Regions from separate parts of the Fictibacillus sp. NRS-1165 genome, predicted to be linked through region 2. Evidence: riboswitches for the same ligand, from Rfam matches in the RefSeq annotation. Region 2 holds a riboswitch; each other region holds the start of a gene.
The links. Region 2 has a riboswitch for S-adenosylmethionine ahead of ABHN01_RS06915 (homoserine dehydrogenase). Riboswitches for the same ligand answer to the same signal wherever they lie in the genome.
Positions count from the first base shown of each region.

Region 1: linked by a shared signal. The riboswitch ahead of ABHN01_RS21040 (methionine biosynthesis PLP-dependent protein) and the one ahead of ABHN01_RS06915 (homoserine dehydrogenase) in region 2 are both predicted to bind S-adenosylmethionine.
Region 3: linked by a shared signal. The riboswitch ahead of ABHN01_RS23330 (MetQ/NlpA family ABC transporter substrate-binding protein) and the one ahead of ABHN01_RS06915 (homoserine dehydrogenase) in region 2 are both predicted to bind S-adenosylmethionine.
Region 4: linked by a shared signal. The riboswitch ahead of ABHN01_RS04950 (sugar ABC transporter substrate-binding protein) and the one ahead of ABHN01_RS06915 (homoserine dehydrogenase) in region 2 are both predicted to bind S-adenosylmethionine.

Region 1 is NZ_JBDPNU010000053.1:32,110-37,339, reverse strand. Features, by position in the region: gene ABHN01_RS21050 (carboxymuconolactone decarboxylase family protein) at 26-472, shown strand; gene ABHN01_RS21045 (CBO0543 family protein) at 449-922, opposite strand; SAM riboswitch class I at 1,354-1,469, shown strand; gene ABHN01_RS21040 (methionine biosynthesis PLP-dependent protein) at 1,542-2,660, shown strand; gene metC (cystathionine beta-lyase) at 2,653-3,831, shown strand; gene ABHN01_RS21030 (hypothetical protein) at 3,957-4,121, opposite strand; gene ABHN01_RS21025 (hypothetical protein) at 4,185-4,361, opposite strand; gene ABHN01_RS21020 (YhcN/YlaJ family sporulation lipoprotein) at 4,529-5,032, shown strand; partial or broken gene ABHN01_RS21015 (amino acid permease) at 5,200-5,230, shown strand, end outside.
Region 2 is NZ_JBDPNU010000018.1:25,143-30,372, reverse strand. Features, by position in the region: gene ABHN01_RS06925 (endonuclease MutS2) at 1-1,823, opposite strand, end outside; gene ABHN01_RS06920 (hypothetical protein) at 1,918-2,211, shown strand; gene ABHN01_RS06915 (homoserine dehydrogenase) at 2,342-3,604, opposite strand; SAM riboswitch class I at 3,718-3,825, opposite strand; SAM riboswitch class I at 3,925-4,033, opposite strand; gene ABHN01_RS06910 (undecaprenyldiphospho-muramoylpentapeptide beta-N-acetylglucosaminyltransferase) at 4,159-5,229, shown strand.
Region 3 is NZ_JBDPNU010000077.1:5,819-11,048, reverse strand. Features, by position in the region: partial or broken gene ABHN01_RS23350 (manganese catalase family protein) at 1-454, shown strand, start outside; gene ABHN01_RS23345 (YqjF family protein) at 507-1,247, opposite strand; gene ABHN01_RS23340 (PIG-L family deacetylase) at 1,398-1,910, shown strand; gene ABHN01_RS23335 (NUDIX hydrolase) at 2,054-2,488, shown strand; gene ABHN01_RS23330 (MetQ/NlpA family ABC transporter substrate-binding protein) at 2,663-3,496, opposite strand; SAM riboswitch class I at 3,618-3,732, opposite strand; gene ABHN01_RS23325 (hypothetical protein) at 3,916-4,104, shown strand; gene ABHN01_RS23320 (DinB family protein) at 4,168-4,632, shown strand; gene ABHN01_RS23315 (DUF1345 domain-containing protein) at 4,766-5,230, shown strand, end outside.
Region 4 is NZ_JBDPNU010000013.1:17,023-22,252, reverse strand. Features, by position in the region: gene ABHN01_RS04965 (acyl-CoA thioesterase) at 1-51, opposite strand, end outside; gene cidR (cidABC operon transcriptional activator CidR) at 276-1,160, opposite strand; gene ABHN01_RS04955 (hypothetical protein) at 1,221-1,994, shown strand; SAM riboswitch class I at 2,151-2,259, shown strand; gene ABHN01_RS04950 (sugar ABC transporter substrate-binding protein) at 2,397-3,509, shown strand; gene ABHN01_RS04945 (sugar ABC transporter ATP-binding protein) at 3,597-5,096, shown strand; gene ABHN01_RS04940 (ABC transporter permease) at 5,097-5,230, shown strand, end outside.

The sequences.
Region 1 (5,230 bases), on a different contig from region 2:
ACGAAAAAATGAGGAGGAGTTAAGCATGGAAAGAAGATTTTTATTAGGGATGGTCAATCCAGAGGGTTATGAAGCAATGTTAAAACTTGAACAATATGTGATGTCTGCAAGTTTGGACCCTAAACTGAAAGAGCTCATAAAAATTCGTGCCTCCCAGATCAATGGGTGCGCCTATTGTATTGATATGCGCATGAAGGATGCACGTATAATGGGGGAGACCGAACAGCGGATCTACTCCCTTAATGGCTGGCGGGAAACACCATTTTTTTTAGCTGTAGAACGAGCGGTTCTTGCGCTGACTGAATCGGTCACACTTGTAGCCGATACACATGTTCCAGATGATATCTACGAGGAAGTGGCAAAACATTTTAGTGAAAAGGAAATCGCGGAAATCATCATGCAGATCGTTGCGATTAATGCTTGGAATCGAATTGGTGTATCCACTCGTTTAATGCCGGAGCTTTCGGAATGAGTTTATATCATCCTTTCTAGTAAGCAGCCGGTAATAGCCGTATACCAGAAAATAAGGAATCAAATAGGAAATAAATGTCCAATAAATTGTCCAGCCATGATCATAAACAATATGGTTTCTATACAACGAAAGATATTCTAAACCAGTCGTGCCTAAGGTGAATACAAAAATGAGAAGAAGATCATCGATTTTGGAAACAGAGATGAAATAAATCATGTATGAGCAAATCACCGGATAAATGCCCAGATTATACGGCATGGCAGAAATGTATTGATCCATAGAATAAGGCGCGACTCTCCAAAAATGAAAGTGAGTTCCCCAGCCATTAATGATGAAAGCGATGACTGAGGTAATGGGGGAAATCACTAAAAGAAGTCTGTAGTCTTTATAGACAAGAAATAGAGCTGCAAGCCAAGGCAGAGCCATATATAACAGAACAAATGTAAACATGCTATCACCCAAAATATGACGTTGGTGATAGCATGGTTCATTCATCTGCCTTTCATTCCGAACGGAAAAACGTTTATCCTAGTGAACGGAAGCAATATAAATAATTGTTCCTTTGAGTTAATAAACAATTGATGCAACGTATTGGACTCCCTTAATATCAGTATTATATAAATATTACCATTGTTAATATTTTACGAAACTGATAAAAACATTTTAATTTTTAAAAAAACAGGTTAATGTTCTCTGCTTCATTTCCTGTATTATACCGACTATTTCCTTAGGTTTAAGAGACGGTTCTTAATGCTTTGTAAAAGGGACTTAACTCATGAAGTAAAAATGAAATAATCGCACGTAAAGTTTTTTACGATTCCTATTGAAACATTCTGAAAACTAATGTAGAGTAATAAGTACAATTTGATACGTGATTTGTTTTCTTATCAAGAGAGGTAGAGGGAATGGCCCGATGATACCTCAGCAACCTTCAGCCGCGGATGGCTGAAAAGGTGCTAAGTCCATCAAGTTCGTGAATGAACTTGAAAGATAAGAAGAACGACAATTGATATTTCTCAAAAGTCTTCTTCTTAGAAGGCTTTTTTATTTTATTTTTAGGAGGATTCCCATGTATAAAACGGAGACAAAGCTTGCACAGATCGGAAACCGAAGTGAAGACCGCACAGGATCAGTCAATCCCCCCGTCTATTTTTCCACAGCTTATCGGCATACTGGAATAGGAGAATCAAGCGGGTATGATTACATACGGACCGGCAATCCAACACGGCAGCTGCTGGAGCAGGCAATAGCAGATCTGGAAGGAGCGGACCAAGGCTTCGCTTGCAGTTCGGGAATGGCCGCGATTGCCACCATTCTTTCCCTTTTTCAGTCAGGGGATGAATGGATCGTATCCAGCGATTTATATGGGGGGACTTATCGGTTACTGGAGGAAGGCTATAAAAAATGGGGGTTGTCCTGTAAATACGTTGACACCGCAAATCCCCTTGAAATTGAGCAGGCAATAACAAAGAAAACAAAAGCCATTTTTCTTGAGACCCCTACAAATCCTTTAATGGAAACCTGCGATATCCAAGCGATAGCTGCTGTTGGAAAGGTACACGGCCTCCTCGTTATTGTTGACAATACGTTCTACACGCCTTTGCTTCAAAAACCGATCGAACTTGGAGCAGATATCGTCATTCATAGTGCGACCAAATATCTTGGGGGACACAACGATGTACTCGCAGGGCTCGTTGCTGCGAAAGGAGAGGAACTATGTGAAGAATTGTCCTACCAACATAATGCCACAGGTGCAGTATTAAGTCCGTTTGACGCCTGGCTGTTGATGAGAGGAATGAAAACCCTCGCTTTAAGAATGAAAAAGCATGAGGAAAACGCCAGGGAGCTCGTCAATTTTCTCCGAGGACATGAAGCTGTCGCGGATGTGCTGTATCCCGGAAGAGGTGGAATGATCTCTTTTCGGCTTCAACGAGAAGAATGGGTACCTGATTTCCTAAAGGCGGTTTCACTGATCACGTTTGCGGAAAGCCTAGGCGGTGTAGAAAGCTTTGTTACTTACCCAGCTACTCAGACACATGCCGACATTCCGGATCATATACGCATCCAGAGAGGGGTGTGCAACCGTCTCTTGCGGCTGTCAGTTGGAATTGAAGATGAAAAGGACCTGATAGAAGACTTGACGCAAGCACTTCAAATCGTTCAAAAGGAGGCAATCACCCATGAGTGACTATTCCTGTTATAACTTTCAAACGAAATTGCTGCATCATAAGCATAAGACGGATCCTGTTACCGGCGCGGTCAGTGTACCTATGCATCTTTCCTCGACGTTCCACCAAGAGGATCTTGACCAGTTCGGAAAATATGACTATAGCCGATCAGCCAATCCGACAAGAGAAGCATTGGAAGAGCAGATCGCCCAGTTGGAGGGAGGCTGTCGGGGTTTCGCGTTCTCTTCGGGCATGGCCGCAATCTCAACCGCTTTTCTCCTCCTGTCACAAGGTGACCATGTTGTCATTTCGGAAGATGTTTACGGGGGAACTTACCGAATGGTTACGGAAGTGCTCACACGGCTCGGAATTACCCATACGTTTGTTGATATGACCGATTTGAAAGAAGTAGAGCAAGCCGTTCAGCCGAATACGAAAGCATTCTATATCGAGACACCGTCCAATCCGCTGTTAAAAGTAACGGATATACAAGCGGTGAGTGAGCTTGCCAGACAACAGGGAGCTCTCACCTTTGTAGATAATACGTTCTTAACCCCTGCTCTTCAGCAGCCTTTATCGCTGGGAGCGGATATCGTTCTTCACAGCGCGACAAAGTTTCTTGCCGGCCACAGTGATGTGGTTGCGGGGCTAGCGGTTGTTAAGGATGAAGAGCTCGCAGAACGCCTTTATTTTCTGCAGAATTCTTTTGGAGCAGTACTGGGAGTCCAGGATGCATGGCTCCTCATGCGTGGGTTGAAAACGTTGTATGTCCGTCTTCGCCATTCTTCAGAGGCAGCTGGCAAACTTGCAGAGTATTTAAATCATCACCCTCTTGTAAAAAAGGTGCATTATCCAGGACTGAAAGAGCACTCCGGCTATTCATTGCAGCGCCGGCAGGCTGAGGGTCCTGGAGCAGTCTTTTCCTTTGAGCTGGAAAGCGAACAGCTGGTAAGATCTTTTACGTCACATCTGCAGATACCCGTATTAGCGGTGAGCCTTGGAGCAGTGGAGTCCATTTTGTCTTACCCGGCAAAAATGTCACATGCGGCCATGCCGGAGCAGGAACGAAAGAAAAGAGGAATTACCAATACACTTTTCCGTTTTTCAGCAGGACTTGAAGACCCTGAAGACCTTATCGCTGATTTTGAGTTCGCATTGGCACAGAGCACAATTCAGGTGCTTGCAAAATAAAAGTACCGATCCTGGCTGTACGGTAAGTGGCAGGGGAGGGACAGAAACAGTGTTAATTAAAATTAATTGTTGACCTGATATACAGAAATTGGAGCAGGCATATAAATGCCTGCTTTTTGATTGATCTATCTGTTATTTTTACTTGTGAGCATCTGACTGGTCTCATCTTCCACAAAATCAGCAGATGAAGCAGACGGACCTGAATTTTCACTGATTATTTTGTCTTGGCCCTCTTGCAGATTGGAGGCAAGAATTCTTTTCCGGCCATGAGTATCATGTTTAGGATTCATCATTTGTCCCCTCCTGACAGAATCGCATACCTGCTATAAATATCAGGTATGACTAAAAATGCATTATTGATTATTGGACTGTTGTTGACTCTGTCCCTGCATGCCCATTCCCATCATATCTGAAGCAAGCGGCATCATGTTTTTCATTTTCCCGCCATTACCACTCATCATTTGATACGCCGCAATGCCAACTCCTACTGAAGCGATAATTGGTAAAATGGTATTCAAATTGGCTTTCATTACCTCACCTCTTTAAATTTTTGTCCATTTCTGAACCATATTATTTTGTCTAAAAACCATTGAATCAATTAAGTTGATTATTACCAAAACGGATCTTTTCCTCTTTTCATGCATAATACAGAATATTTTCCAAAAGCTAACGATATAAAGAAAGGAGAGAACTCTGTATGAATAAGAAACTCAATCTGATTCAATTTATGGTTATCGTTTTCATGATCGCTGTTTTAACAGCCTGTACGAATGGCCGAGATAACAAGCAGGGAATGGATAATGCAAACAAAAATATGAGGAACATCAGTACTGACGAAAATACAGGTAACAATGAGAACCAAGATAATCGGCTGGATGTGGCTGATGAAGCAGCCGATCAAGTAGTCCAGCTTAAAGAAGTGCGTCAGGCGAACGTCATCGTTACGGATGATAATGCCTATGTGGCAGCTGTTTTAGAGGATGGAGATAACGGCAAGCTGACAAAGCAAACCGAGAAAAAAATAGCAGACAGAGTAAAAAGTACAGATCCTGATATTAACGACGTATTTGTATCTACCAACCCTGATTTTTTTGATCGTGTTCAAAAATACGTGAATGATATTCAAGCCGGAAAACCTGTGACAGGTTTCGTTAAAGAATTCAGCGAGATGGTTCGGAGATTATTCCCAACACAAAGGTAAAAGGGGCAAATGCTCTTCTGTTTGCAAAACAATAATACTTGTTGAGCCACAAAAAGTGGCTCTTTTTTATTTTAATATAATATTTTTCGAGTATTGCGAAAATTCAACAAAGTATGATAAAATTTTCGCATGTCTTAAAGATAACATCAGGAAGGATGACATAATGTATGAGCCTATTTCGTACAAAAAGTATTGATC
Region 2 (5,230 bases):
CTTGAAATATGGAGGGTTAGACGATGCTTATGAACCTTCACTTTTTCCTCTTGCACAAGGACAACGTATTCTCCCCTGTTATCTTCTTCAGAACAGATGATGCCCGCGGTTTTCAAGCTGGAAACATAAACGCGGTCGCCGATTTCGAACGTTTGGTTAACCGGTTTTTCTTTTATTTTCTCCTCCTTTCTGCTTATCTTCCGGCTCCTTTTTTCTTCTGCTTCTCTTCTTCTCTCCACCATTTGCTTTTGTGCATCTTCATGCAGAATAGTCTCCTCTGCCTGTCGTGAAACGTCTTTACTCGTAATTTGTCTGGCTCTTGTGATCAGCTTCTGATCAAGGCCGAGCTTCCACGCGATGGAAAATGCTTGACTCTCGCCGGCTTCGCCGATCCTCAGCTCGTATAGCGGCTGGAGGGACTCAAGATCAAACGCCATGGATGCATTTTCAAATCCAGGAGTAAGAGAAGCAAAATCTTTTATTTCACTATAGTGTGTTGTGGCCAGAATGGAAGCTCCTTTTTCAAACAGATCTTCAAGGATCGCTATTGCCAGCCCCATTCCTTCAGCAGGATCGGTTCCTGCTCCAAGTTCATCGAGAATGACAAGAGTATCAGGCCCAGCCTTTCGAAGAATGGAGATGATGTTTGTCATATGAGCGGAAAAAGTGCTTAAGGACTGCTCAATGTTCTGATGGTCACCGATATCTGTCAGCACCTCTGAATAGATTCCGAACTCACTTCCCTCTCCCGCAGGGATATGAAGCCCCGACTGAACCATCAGCGTCAGCAGCCCTGCTGTTTTTATAGCTACCGTTTTCCCTCCGGTGTTCGGACCCGTAATGACGAGTGCTCCAAAGTCTTCACCGAGTCTTATATTCAACGGGACAGCCTGGCTTCCGAGCATCGGATGCCGCCCCTCATGGAGGATGGTCCGTTTTTTAAGATTAAGCGACACTTCCCTTCCATTAATGGCAAGGCTGTATTTAGCTTTGGCAAAGATAAAATCATAATGAAGCATACCCTCGATATTAACGGAGATCTCCTTTTTATAGCCTGCCACCAGGCCCGTTAATGTGCCCAGCACCCTCGCAGTTTCGATATCTTCCTCTGACTGCAGAAGCTGACGCTCATCCTGCAGCTTTCGGACCTCTTTTGGTTCAATAAAAACGGTGGAACCGCTCGCAGATGAATCAACGATTTGCCCATCCATGCTCCGCTTAAATTTACTTTTTACAGGTATAGCGTATCTGCCTTCTCTCATCGAAATCATCGGCTCCTGCAGCATATCCCGATAGGCCGGCGATTTCAAAATATGCTCGAGCTTGGATTTGATTTTTTCCTCACACGCATTCATTCTTTTTCTAACCTTTTCAAGCGGCTTACTGGCTCCGTCATCCACTCTTCCATTCCGTATACAGCGCTGGATCTCGGTTATGAGATCTTTCAGCGGAAAAAGAGAATACGCATAAGCCGATACGGCAGGTGCAATAAATTCTTTATCTTTCATATAGCGCTGCATGCGCTGTACGTTTTCTGCCAATCCGCAAATAAGCTGGAGCTGTTCAGGGCTTAAGAGAAGACCCTTATCCGGAAGCGACATCACATGTTCGATTCCATTCAAGTTCGCGATAGGAACGCTGGTTGACTTTCTTAGAACCGCCGCGGATTCTGTTGTTTCCCTCAGCCAAGCTTTAATAACCGGCAGCTCTCCGGAAGGCAGAAGCTCCTGAATTTTTCTTTTGGTACGTTCATTTAATGCATACTCAGACAGAATTTCTCTGATTTTATTGAATTCCAGCATTTTATTCGTAAAGGTGTTCAATGGTCGTTGCCTCCTCTTTTTTTAACACATTACCGTTACACCATGTTTTATGAATGGTTCCTGCCGTCCCTCCTTCCGGGAACAGGGCCAGAACATGCCAATGAAAAAGGCAGAAATGGACCGCCGTCATTTCTGCCTGTTAATCATTTTCGTGGAGAAGGATGCGCCTCTCTGTACAGCCTCGCCCTATGCTTTGGCAGCTGTAAAAAGCATAAAAAATACGCCCAAAGAGCGCGGCATCGTTCGGTGCACTAAATACGCACACGAAAATGAGAAATGTTGTATGCTGACCGCTGTTCTTAACTATTGGTGGCCGCAAAAAGACATAAAGGTACAAACCGATTCAAACACGGTCTTTTTGCTCCAGCTATCCAATTCGATTAGTTAAGAACGTGAACGCTCATCCACACAACTCCCTTCCTTTTATTACTCCCATCATATGTAAAATACTTTTCATTGTCAACCTGATGACATAAAAAAATCCGCAGAGAGTAAAAGGGCTCTCCACGGATCTATCTTTATTCGGCTACAAGAACTTTTTCTCTCTCTGTTCCACTGCTGCTTTTTGAAAGCCGGACCGGATAGATGCTGTTCACCGGAATAAAATCATCCTGTGTTGAAGGCAGAGGGCCATCATAAAGCAAAGCAGCAAGAGAAGCATGAGAAAACCTGAGAGAAGTCCGGTCTAAAATGGTACCATGCTTTTCAAGCGATGCCACCCTATCTTTTGTAAAATCTACTTTGTCACCGATTAGAAGGTAGGTACGATCTCCTTGTTCCTGTTTTTTTTGTGTTACTGCCGATACTGCCGGTTTATCTCTGTACGCTTCTCCTGTTTCATAAATGGATAAGAAATCTTCCACGATGGCACTTGCCGTAGCTTCTGCCCCAGCTCCCGGCCCCTGCAAGGTCAAACAGCCGAGAAGATCGGTCTGAATACGGACGGCATTATCGACACCTTCCACTCCGTATAAGGAATGATCACTGTCTACAAATACAGGCTTCACTTCAAGATTCAGACTTTCGTTCAAAAGGACGAGATGCTTCACCCGAAGTCCGATCTGCTCCGCCAGCTGAATCTCCTCAAGGAGCACATTTCCAATCCCTTCAACCTGCACTTCTTCCCAGGAAGGCTGAACGCCATAAATCCATTTACTCAGCACCATCGCCTTATAAAAGGCGTCCAAGCCCTCAACGTCATTCGTTGGATCCGGCTCTGCATATCCTTTTTGCTGTGCCAGTTTCAGTGCTTCCTCAAAGGAAGAACCGGTCGTTCTCATGTGTGAAAGAATGAAATTGGACGTCCCGTTTAAAATGGCCTCCACATGCTGAATCCGATTGATTCTTAAAAGCTCCCTCAATGTTCTCAATATCGGTATCCCGCCGCCTACACTTGCTTCATAGATAAACCGCACACCTTTTTCCGCTGCACGTTCAGATAATTCCTCTCCATGACGGGCGATTAGATCCTTGTTGGCAGAAATCACGTGGCAGCCTGCTTCAAGTGATTGAATGATATAGGTTCGGGCGGGCTCAATCCCCCCGATGGCCTCGATGACCACATCTGGCGCTTCTTCCCCGATCGCCTTCTCAAAATCTGATGTCACCGGCACCCCTCCTACGGTAGGCCTTGATTTGGAAGGATCCTTAATTAATATACTGGACAGCCTCAGATGTTTTCCCAGCAACTCTTCTAAAGCTCCTTTTCTTTCTACAATGGATGAATACACACCCGTGCCAACCGTTCCCAATCCAAGCAATGCAATTTTAATTTCATTCATTGTCAACACTCCCTGTAATCTATAATTTTTAGTAAAAGACTGAATAATTAGTACCTGCCAGAAGGCAAAAGAAAAAACCTCATCATAAGAAGAGGTTTGCAGCAGCGGCCCTCCTCTTATCATCCAGGGTCTTTTCCTGCAGGTAGTAGCACCTTTTCAGACCTGTGTCTGAAGGTTGCCGGGCTTCATCGGGCCTTTCCCTCCGCCGCTCTGGATAAGAGTATTTCATTAGAATGAAACATGTTATGTAGCACTTTATTTTTTTAGTACAAAAAACCCCCTTATCATAAAGATAAGAGAGCTTTAGGTTCCCGTTCCGTCTCTTATCTCTCAAAGTTTTACCTTTGAAGGATTTGGCACCTTTTCAGACGTATGCCTGAAGGTTGCCGGGCTTCATCGGGCCTTTCCCTCCGCCGCTCTTGATAAGCTTCATTAAATTATTCTAACTCTATCATGGCAGTATGGATAGCGTCAACCATTATTCAGATATTTCAAGATTCAGCGGCAAATGCTTTTGGTATGATAGAAATACATAACTAAAAGGGGTGGAACGTTTGGGCAGGAAAATTGTGTTTACCGGTGGAGGTTCAGCGGGGCATGTCTCTGTCAACCTGGCGCTGATTCCCTTGTTCCTGGCAGAAGGCTGGGACGTCAGCTACATCGGATCTAAAGGCGGAATTGAACAGCAGCTGACAGAATCCATTGATGGGGTGCGCTATTACAGTATCTCAACCGGAAAGCTTAGACGCTATTTCGATTGGAACAATTTTAAAGAACCGTTCCGTGTCGTGAAAGGGGCTTTTGAAGCGTTTCGGCTCATTAAGACAATAAAACCAGATGTAGTCTTTTCAAAAGGCGGTTTCGTTTCTGTACCTGTAATACTCGGGAGCCGGATGAACAAGGTACCTATTGTGACACATGAATCCGACCTTAGCCCAGGGCTTGCCAACCGGCTATCACTTCCCTTCGCAAAGAAGGTATGTACAACCTTTCCCGAAACCGCTGACCAGCTCCCAAACGGTAAAGCAGTATATGCGGGTGCAGTGATCCGTACAGATCTGCATAAAGGGAACGCAGCAAATGGGAGGGCTTTTTGCGGTTTTACTTCCCGCAAGCCGATTATCCTGATTATGGGCGGGAGCCTCGGATCAAAAAAAATAAACGAGTCTGTACGATTAAGCCTGGATGCCCTGCTCCCCCGATATCAAATTGTTCATCTATGCGGGAAAGGGCAGATGGATGGTTCAATCAGAAGAAACGGCTATGTTCAGTTTGAGTATGTAACAGATGAACTTCCTGATCTCCTTGCGGCCACTCACTTTGTTGTTTCAAGAGCAGGATCAAATTCAATTTTTGAGTTCTTATCACTCAGAAAACCAATGCTTCTTATCCCCCTTTCCAAAGAAGCCAGCCGCGGGGATCAGATCGAGAATGCCCAATCATTTGAAAAGCAGGGATTCTGCAAGGTACTTTTTGAAGAGGAGCTGACCGCTGACTCTCTTTGTGACAGTATCGAAAAGCTTGATGAGATGAAGGGAGCCTACATCAGCCGAATGGAAAAAAGCCGGCTGAATAATGCATTGGATCAGCTGTTTTCCCTCATTAAAGAAGAAGCGAAAGGATAAC
Region 3 (5,230 bases), on a different contig from region 2:
AGTGCCATGGAATGCAGGGTATATCGTTGCCGACATGCGTTCTAACCTGCATGCTGAAAGCCAGGGTCGCCTTCAGGTTGCGCGATTGTACCACATGACCACTGACGAAGGGGTCCGAGCAACATTCAGAAAGATGCTTGCACGAGACCGTTATCACCAATATTAATGGATGGCAGCGATCGCAGAATTGGAAGAGAAGAACGGTATTGTCGTACCAGCAACCTTCCCGCCAGAAGCGGAAATGGAAGCAAAGGAAGAAGCCTACAAGTTCTGGAACTTATCTGAGGGCGAACAATCAGCTGAAGGCCTGTGGGCGACAGGCAGCGCACCGGACGGAACCGGGGATTTTAAATATTATGCGGATCCCGCTCCTGAAGGAAATATACCAAATCCAACTGTTCCTGCTTCAGAAGTGCACCATGACCTGGATAAAGAATTATTGAAACGAAAATAGAAATACTTTGAACCGCTCTGTATTTGGAGCGGTTCTTTTTGATTTGTTAACATCACTTCCGAATTCGGTGCATTGGCCAAAATAATACCTTTTGGGAATCCGCGTAATGCAAAATGGGGCTGACAGACGGTAATTCGATACAAGAAATCGCCGAATTTTTTCGGAAACTCGCAGCTGCTCTTTGAAGGGGCCACTGAAGATGGTGGATGTCTTGAAAATATAAACTTTTTTTATGTGTTGTGTATAGCCGGTATCGCTCAGTCAGCCAATACTCCAGCGTATCTTTTTTGCATGCAAATGGTCTCGATACAGGCCGATAGTGTAAAAGTATTTCGGAACCGCCGCCTTCTCTTTTGCTTGTGAAAATGATGTTCTTTCTGTCCACTCGATCCAGCTCCATTTCAGCATAGAAGTAAGGCAGATGAAAGAAAGTTCTGGCTCCCTTCACAGCAAGAAGTTGTGCGGCATCTAAACTGAAAAAATAGATGCCAGGGATGCCTCTGTATTTCACATAGGTCCTCACATTCAACTCTGGGAAAGAACTTGCCCGCGGTATTGGCGGCAGAAATCTGGCATGGAATTGATCGATAAAAAATGGCAGTATTCCGATCCATGCCGTCTCCTCATACGTGTCAATATCCAGACAAGAGGGGATGTGATTTTGGAGAGCCTCAACAGGTAGTGGCCAGTGAGCAAACAATACATGATTCCATGTCTGGGTCATGAACCATGGTCCTCTGGGAAGAGGGAATGGCCGGTGTTCAGTATGCCTTAATATGGATTCAGGTTTCATGGGCGAGCCTCCCTGCGTTGTGAAATATACTAGGTTTATTCCCTCAAAGCACCTATTGCATTCATAGACTGAGCAAGTTTAATGGCAGCCGTGAAAGGGAAACGGATAACTAGATATTACTTGATATCATGCAGGAGGCAGAAATAAATCATGGCAGAAACCAATAAACTAATGGTCGTTGCTCATCCGGATGATGAACTAATCTTCGGCGGAGATGAATTGATCCAAGAAGAAGGATGGAAAGTAGTATGTGTAACGGATGGAGATAATGAGGAAAGGCGGCAAGAGTTTGAACGGGCTATGCAACTCGTTGGAGCAGAATATGAAATGTGGGCTTATAAAGATGCCTGGACGGAGCACGTGAACCGCCCAAAACTGGAGGAAGACCTTTCAAGAGTGGTTAATGAACGGGATTATAAAAAAATTGTAACCCATAACCTGTATGGAGAATATGGACATCCTGAACACAAGGCAGTAGCGGAGATCATGCATAAAATAGTAAAGGAAAATCTCTATATGTTTGATTTTAACGTCAAGGAACTATTACAAGTAGATATCCTTAAGCGTAAACTGGAGCTTCTTGACGTGTACAAAAGCCAAAAACCGGCCGTAGAACAGCTGTTGAGCCTCATTGCGATCGCGCGCACGGTTAAGGTGAATTAAGAGGCGGGTGTTATAAAAGAACTTTCCGTACAGGGAAGTTCTTTTTATTTTCCCCCTGAACATCAATGGTCATTTGATGACAAAAAGAGGTTTTCTGATCGTGGAGAAGAAATAAGAAGAAAACGCTTAGAGGGGAGCATGAAATGAAGAGAGTTGATGTCGTCTATGTGCTGTTATGGGATGAAGAGTCAGAAAATATTCTAATGGTTAAAAACTACGGAGAAAAAGAATCCTACTACACACTCCCAGGGGGAGCTGTGGAAGAGGGGGAGACACTCGAACAAGGTGCGATCCGTGAAGTAAGAGAAGAAACGGGTCTGGAGGTTGAGCTGCAACATTTATTTGGAGTATCTGAAGCCTTCTTTGAAGAAAGAGGCCATCATGTGATTTTCTTTACGTTCCTCGGAAAAATCATTGGCGGTGAAATGGGGATCCTGAGTCCCGATGAGATCGAGGAAGTAGCATGGATGAATCATGAGGCAGCAGAGCCGTATTTGTATCTGCCGGATGGGGTTAAAGAAAGGATCAAAGCCAACGTTACAATCGCATATGATCATCGTGGAACGGTGTCCGGCTAAAAATGCGTTTTCCTTGAAGGGCCAGTTGATTTACAAGCCGGTTTTTATGGTTTACGGTCCACTTTTCGGGAGTTACATGCGGCTTTTCAACATTTACAGTCCACTTTTCCCGTTTTACGTGCCAAACACGTCAAAACGAAAAATGCCTGGAGATTATTCTCCAGGCATTTTTTCTTATTCGGACACCGGAAGTACAGCGCCTTTGTATTCTTTTTCAATAAATGATTGGATCTGTTTGGAATGAAGCACTTCAACGAGGGTCTTGACTGCTTTTTTGTCTTTGTCGCCTTTACGAACAGTGATAATGTTGGCAAACGGAGAATCTGTTCCTTCGAGCTCGATGGAATCCTTCTTCGGATTGAGTCCTGCATCAATCGCATAGTTCGTGTTGATGACGATCGCGTCACCTTCGTTATATTGGTAGGCTTTTGTTAAAAGAGCTGGCTCGATGTCTGCTTTGAATTTCAGATGCTTCGGATTTTCAACGATGTCTTTCAACTGTGCTTTGTAGCCGACCCCAGCCTTCAACTTGATCAAGCCAGCTTTTTCAAAGATTGAAAGGATACGGCCATGCTCAGCAACGGAATTGCTAAGGATGACTTTTGCACCGTCTGGCAATTCTTTTAGCGATTTGTATTTTTTAGAGTAAACGCCCATTGGTTCGATGTGGATCGCTCCGGCGTTTTCAAATTTATACTTAGGGTTTTCTTTTAATTGCTGTTCCAGGTAAGGAATGTGCTGGAAGTAGTTTGCATCGATCTCTTTATTGAAGAGTGCTTTGTTTGGCAGAACATAATCCTGGAACTTAACGATCTTCAGATCAATTCCTTTTTTCTTCAGCAACGGAACGGCCTCTTTTAATATGACGGCGTGTGGTACATTTGAGGCGCCGACGGTCAATTTTTCCGGATTTTTCCCATCGCCGCTCGTGCTTGATGATCCGCATGCCGTTAATGCTGCTGCAATCAGTGCTCCCAGTAATAATAATCCCCATTTTTTTAATCTCATTGGTTCCCCAACCCCCATGTATTTTTTTGATAAACCTACACTGCCTTGGAGAGCGTGGAGTCGAACTAAAAGCCCCCTGTCTTCAAAGAGAGACAGAGGGCTTCAGTATAAATCCGCTGACCTCTCATCTCTCAGCTTTCGCTGTTAGATTTAGCACCGTTTTCATGCTGGCTATTCAGCATGAATGGTTGCCGGGCTTCATAGGGCTAATTCCCTCCACCTGCTCTTAATAAGAGTGTACTCATATCAAATTACTTCGTATTATGGCAGGGTTTCAAATCATTGTCAATGACTTTTTTCCTAGAAAACTTGTCGATGCACCGAAAACGGACTGTTCATGTGTAAAAAAATTGCAGACAAAACGTGCAGAAGACGATATCATGACAATATGATCTACACGGCATAAGGAGGTAGGATATATGTCATCTGAAACGAACGGGCAGCCTAAAAAGCTGAGCTATCAGGAAGCAATCAAGCAAAAGCTGGCTGAAAAAAAGCAGCATCAAGCCAGTGGGAAGCTTTCCACCAACCCAGTTAAATCAACGAAACCAATGAAAAGCCAGCAGACGAAAAAGGCGAACAACCAGCATCGACGCACAGGCGTTTAATTTTCACTATGAAACCCTTAATCGAGGGTTTTTTTGTTTATGTGAAGACAGAAAGGAGATTTCATGGAATTCGTAAAGCCAATTATGCATCAGCTTGAGATCACCAACCAGTCGATTGTTCAAATCTTGGAGTTTTTAAATGAAAGTGACCTGGAACTTTCACTGGGAGAGAAGAAAAGGACGGTACGGGAACTGCTGGCCCATCTGGCAGTGATCTGCCAAGCGGATTTCCTGATCATGAATGAGGCCACCCAGCAGGAGATGGAGGAGTTCTATGAAAGGCACCAGCCGCAGACCAAAAAGGAGATAAAGGAGACGCTGCTTGCTCATTTTGCCTTTTTAAAAGATAATACGGCGCGTTTTTCGACTGAAGAATGGTCAGCCGTCACGACCTCCTGGTGGGGTGTTTCCTATTCAAGATACGAATGGCTGCTGGAAATCCTTGGTCATATCTACCACCATCGTGGCCAGCTTCAGACGGTACTGGTTATCAATGGCAGAGATCCGAAAATACCGCTTTTTGAATAAAGCCGGATACCCAAATGAATGACAGGTTGCCGGAATCACCGTTCTATTTTCGATGACATAGTATAAGGTGGCGGTATATGAGGACAAGCAGGTCTTTGTATATTGACTACCTTTTTTTAAGTTGGCGGTCTTTATGAAATGGAAAATGAGTAAGCACAAAGACTACCGCTGGCCGTCTGATGTTGCGATCGTCATCATCGGAATCCTGTTTAAACTTCTATCCAATACGGTGACAATCGGCCCGAACTGGCCGGTCTATTGTATAGCCTTTATTCTTTATATTCCTTTACTTTTCGCGGTTAGCTCCGAACATGATTTATGGTCAAGGAAGTTTGCCATCCTTCGGGTTCTATTTTTAACGTTCGCTCTGATGAGCAGTATGGTGGATTTGGTAAGTTCTTTATTTTTTGGTAAACCGAGCGCAGCTGAACTGTTTCAATGCGCCGCTCTTCTATGGTCGGCGAATGTGCTCATTTTTTCCATATGGTACTGGGAGATTGATCAAGGTGGTCCCATACGAAGAAATTCCGAAAATCCAGGAAAACCGGAAATTGTTTTTCCCCAGATGACTTCGTCTTTTCCTGAGTGGGAAGGATGG
Region 4 (5,230 bases), on a different contig from region 2:
AACCTGATCTGTATTTATAATACGGCTTTCGCTTGTTTTTTTAGCTTCCAAAACAATCTTCCTTTCTTCATGTACATCTTGCTGTCACCGGGGATACTTTTTATGAGTTTCTCTCTTACAGGTACCAAGTGTACTCCTCCAGGAAAAGGAAGTACAATTGTAATTTTTTATCCTTTACATAGACAGAATCTATGTAAATGCTTTCACCTATACATAAAAAGTATGAACATTGAATAGGAAAAAGGCGGCTCCCTAAGGGGAACCGCCTTTCTTTTTTAACCCTCTGCTAATTGTTCCTTTGCATAGTTGAGCCACTCTTTTGCAGCAAAGGATAAGTATTGATCTTTATTCCAGATCAAGGCAAGGTGCCAGCTGATGGAAGGGTTGATGACTTTAATCGCAAGCACTTCCTCAGACAGATGCCGGCAGATGCTCTCAGGAAGAAGAGATACACCCAATTTACAGATGACCATTTCCTCGATAAACGACCACTGCGAGCTTTCGGATGTTATATGAGGACTGAACCCCGCCTGATTGCAGGAAGAGATGATGCGGTCATGAAGCACAAAATCCTTGTTGAACAGGATAAATGATTCGTTGCTGAGCTCCACAAGATTGATTTCCTCCTGGTCCGCCAGCGGGTGATCCGGGTGGATAATCAGCCGCAAATCCTCTTCCATAAATGCAAAATACTCAAACATGTCATTGTTTGTGGGCAATACGATCACCCCTATATCCAGCTGAAGGCTGGCGACTTCTTCCTCAATTTTCTTCGATCCATCCTCCACGAGTTCAAACGTGATGTGAGGGTATTTACCGTGAAAACTGCCGATCAATTTTGGAAAGAGACGAGGATCAAAGATGGGAGGAAGACCGATCCTGATATGCCCCTTTTTTAAGCCGACGAGGTTATCCAGCTCCATTTCCAGATTGTTGAACGCTTTATCGACGAGCTTCGCCTGCTCAAAAATGGTCCGTCCGGCATCCGTCAAGGTCAGTCCTTTTCGCGATCTGTCAAAGAGAACGACGCCAAGCTCGTCCTCCAGATTTTTGATCATTTTGCTGATGGTCGGCTGGGTTATGAAAAGAGCATCAGCTGCCCGGGTGAAGCTGTTATATTTGGCTACTTCAATAAAATACTGTAATTGTTTAATATCCACGATTGCACCTGCTTGCCGCTTGAACGGCGTTATTTTTATGTAGTTTATCACGATTGCTGGATAAAAACCAAAACAAGACAATTGTGCATATACTGTTTTATTGAAATCGAAAGGCGGGGACCACGAATGTACAGACAGCGGCAGGAAGTTGATATAAAAAGGGGAAATGTAATCGGCGACGGTGCGATTGATACGGTTTATCTCATGGCTGAAAAAACACCGCACAGTCCGTACTGGGTGAACATTGAAGCCGTCGTTCAGGACGGAAGAACGAACAGGTACACAAGGATTCCGCTCAAAGAAAATTCAGGATACAATCCTACCCTCTTTCTTGGCGATTTTACAGGGGATAAGGTAGAAGACATCATGGTGGTCATGGATACGGGAGGCAGCGGCGGGATGATCAACGCCTATATCTTCGCCTTCAGAAACGGACAATTCCGACCGCTATTTGACTCCGAGGTTTTCAATAACAGATACAAGTACAGTGTCTTTTACCTGAACCAATATAAAGCCCAGGTCAACAGCATTAATGTGCGCCAAACATTCATCATCGATCTAAGTACAAAAAACAAGGAATATCTATCGGAGATCTATAATGCGGATGGAACGTTAAAATCACCGATCCAGGGCTTTGTCTCTCCATTAGCCGGCCTTTACCCTGTTGATTTTGACCGAAATGGGGTCTATGAGCTGCTCGCTTACCAAAACATCGCCGGCCGATATAACGCCGACCGCCTCGGCTATGTGCAGACCACCATGAAGTGGAACGGCCGGGAGTTTGGTACGGAGGTGCAGAATGTGGCGATTTTTGGCGGGGATCAAATGGGCTAAGTGGCAAACCTCTCTTGCCGGAGAGGTTTTTTACAGTTAAGAAGATACACAAAGAACAATCCTGCTGCTTCCTCGGAATTCTATAAAAAATTATTGACTTTCCCCCTTCTGCCGATTAAAGTAATAACTATATTTTCAAAAAAATAAATATTCATTCTCTTATCAAGAGTGGCAGAGGGACTGGCCCTATGACGCCCAGCAACCGTTCCGTAATGGAATTGGTGCTAATTCCAGCAAAACAGCAGGCTGTTTTGAGAGATAAGAGAGGACGGAATCGGTATACATAAAAAAACGATGAAACCTCTCTTTTCCGGAGAGGTTTTTTTTTCGTGGACATGGGCTTGTTGCCTGTACAAAATCACCTTGAAGAGAGTAGGATACAAAAAATGGGGAGTTGGGGAAATGAAAAAATTCATTAAAAGCGCGGCTGTCTCAGTGGTCGCTTTATCACTTTTATTAACAGGGTGTTCATCCGGCAGCGATACGATTAACGCCCGAAAACATGAGAAGGTGTCGTTTGATAACGTGCCGAAGCGGTTTGCTAAAGGACAGGGAGCACGGATCAAGGTCATCCGCAAAATCGGTGGTGATGATCATACGGCACAGTTTTTAGCCGGCGCTAAAGCGGAAGGAGAGGCACTTGGTTTTACGGTTGATACCTATACAGCAAACGGTGATACCGCCAAGTTTCACGATGCGATCGCCCAGGCGGCCGAGGAGAATTACGATGGTTTCATCATCTCTCACGGTGACGATGCAGCTACCATTAACGACATTAAGAAGCTGCGGGAAAAAGGAAAGAGCGTCGTGACATTCGATTCCAATCCAGACCTCGCAAAAGTAGATGGTGTCACTCTGACTTCTCAAGATGATGAGGCTCTTGCCAAGCTTGCCCTTGATCAGCTCGTGAAAGAAAATAAAGGGAAAGCCAACATCGTGTACCTCTGGGTCGACGGGTTCCCGCCGATGGTGCGACGCAATGCCGTTTATAAAGAGACATTAAAGAACAACCCGGGAATCAAAGAAATCGAGCGCTTTGGAGTCGCTTCAGCGGATACATCAGTCCAGACGCAAAATGCGGTAACAGCGATGCTCAACAAACATAAAAAAGGCGAAATCGACGCGGTATTTGCCACCTGGGATGCCTTTGCGATCGGGGCCGCACGTGCGATTAAAGAAGCTGGACGCAACGAGATTAAAATCTATGGAATCGATGTCTCCAACGCAGACCTTCAAGAGATCCAGAAGAAGGACAGCCCTTGGAAATACACAGCAGCTGTTGATCCTAAGCTTATTGGAGCAGTGGATATGAGAATTCTTTCCAAAAAGCTTGCTGGAGAAAAAACCCCACCAACGTATGATCTGAAGGCTTCTTTGGTTTCACAAAAGGATCTTCAAAAGTCAAACGAAGGCGTGAACATGGTAAACCTGTCCAAGGAAATTAAAGGCTGGGGAAAATCCGAAGCGTTTGAAGAAGATTGGATGAAGACGCTGAAGGATCACTACCAAAAGTAACTTTAAGTAAATCAAGTATTAAATGATAACGCGCGCTCTCTTTCTAAGCTGAAGAGAGTGTTTGCTTTGAGGAAAGGGGAGAAGCGGATGGCTCTGTTGGAGATGAAGGATATAAGTATCGAGTTTCCGGGGGTAAAGGCTTTGAATCATGTGAGCTTTGCCAGTGAGACTGGACGGGTTCATGCGCTGATCGGGGCAAATGGGGCTGGAAAGTCGACTCTCATGAAGGTTCTGTCAGGGGCTTACAGCCATTATACGGGTGAGATTCATTTGGACGGAAGGAAAGCGGTCATCACTTCACCGAGGGATGCTTTGGAAGAGGGAATTCAAATCGTGCATCAAGAGGTAGATACCGCTCTGATCCCCTATTTAACGGTTGGAGAAAACATTTTGCTCCATGGTCTGGTCAACGAAATGGGCAGAAAGCAGCTGGTAGGTTGGAAACCGCTGCATAAGAAAGCCACGCGAATTTTAGAAGAGATGAACATCAGCGTTTCATCTAAAATGCTGGTCAGTGAACTGACTCTTGCACAAAAACAGATGGTGCTCATTGCCCGTGCCGTATCAGCACAATGCCGTTTTCTTATTTTGGATGAACCGACTGCACCGTTGAGCCACTCAGAAACGAACGAGCTGTTCCGTATCGTGCGAAACCTGAAGGCACAAAATGTAGGAATAATTTTCATTTCTCACCGTCTCCCTGAAATATTTGAGATCTGCGACGATATCACGGTGATGAGGAACGGTGAATTGGTCATAAAAGAAAACATCAGTGAGACGTCGATCCATCGGGTTATCGAGCAAATGCTCGGAAAGTCGCTGGATGAGCAGTTTCCTTTCTTAAACGGCAAAGTGGGTGAAATCGTTCTGGAGGTAAAAGGGCTTTCCGACGCCGAGAAGATCAAGGATTTGAACTTAACTGTCCGCGCCGGTGAAATTATCGGGATTGCGGGACTTGTAGGTGCAGGGAAAACAGAGCTGTGCAAAACGCTGTTCGGCTGTACGAAGATTACCGCTGGCGATGTTTTTCTCAATGGGCGGAAACTGAAGCTGAAAAATCCGCATCAGGCGGTAAGGCAGGGGATGGCTCTTGTTCCTGAAGAACGGAGAAAAGAGGGGATCCTGGTTGAGGAATCAGTAGCTGCCAATTTAACAGCTGCTAATCTTGGCCAATTCACCAAAGTGTTCAGCTTTCTGGACCGCCGGGCGGAAAAGCAAAAGGCTGTTGAAATCATTCAAACCTTGGGCATCAAGACACCGTCAGAAAAAACGAAGGTTCAAAATTTGTCCGGAGGGAATCAGCAAAAGATTGCGATCGGCAAATGGCTTATTGCGGACGCTGATGTGTATATATTCGATGAACCGACGAAGGGCGTGGATGTTGGCGCTAAGAAGGACATTTTTGAACTCATTTCGGCGCTGGCTAAACGGGGGAAAGCCATTCTTTACGCGTCCTCCGAGTTTCCGGAGATCCTGGGCATCACGAACCGCCTCTACGTGCTGTATGACGGACGCGCTGTTAAGGAGCTCGAAACCTCAGCAGCCACGGAAGAAGAGCTTTTATTCTATTCAACAGGAGGAAGGTAGATGGAGGTTTCTAAACCAGTAACAGCACAGTCTTCACCAAAAAAGAAATTTGAGCTGTTCGACTTTTTTTATAAATACGGAACGATCTTAACCATCCTTGTTCTCATTGGTGTGTTCACTGCGGCTAATCCTTC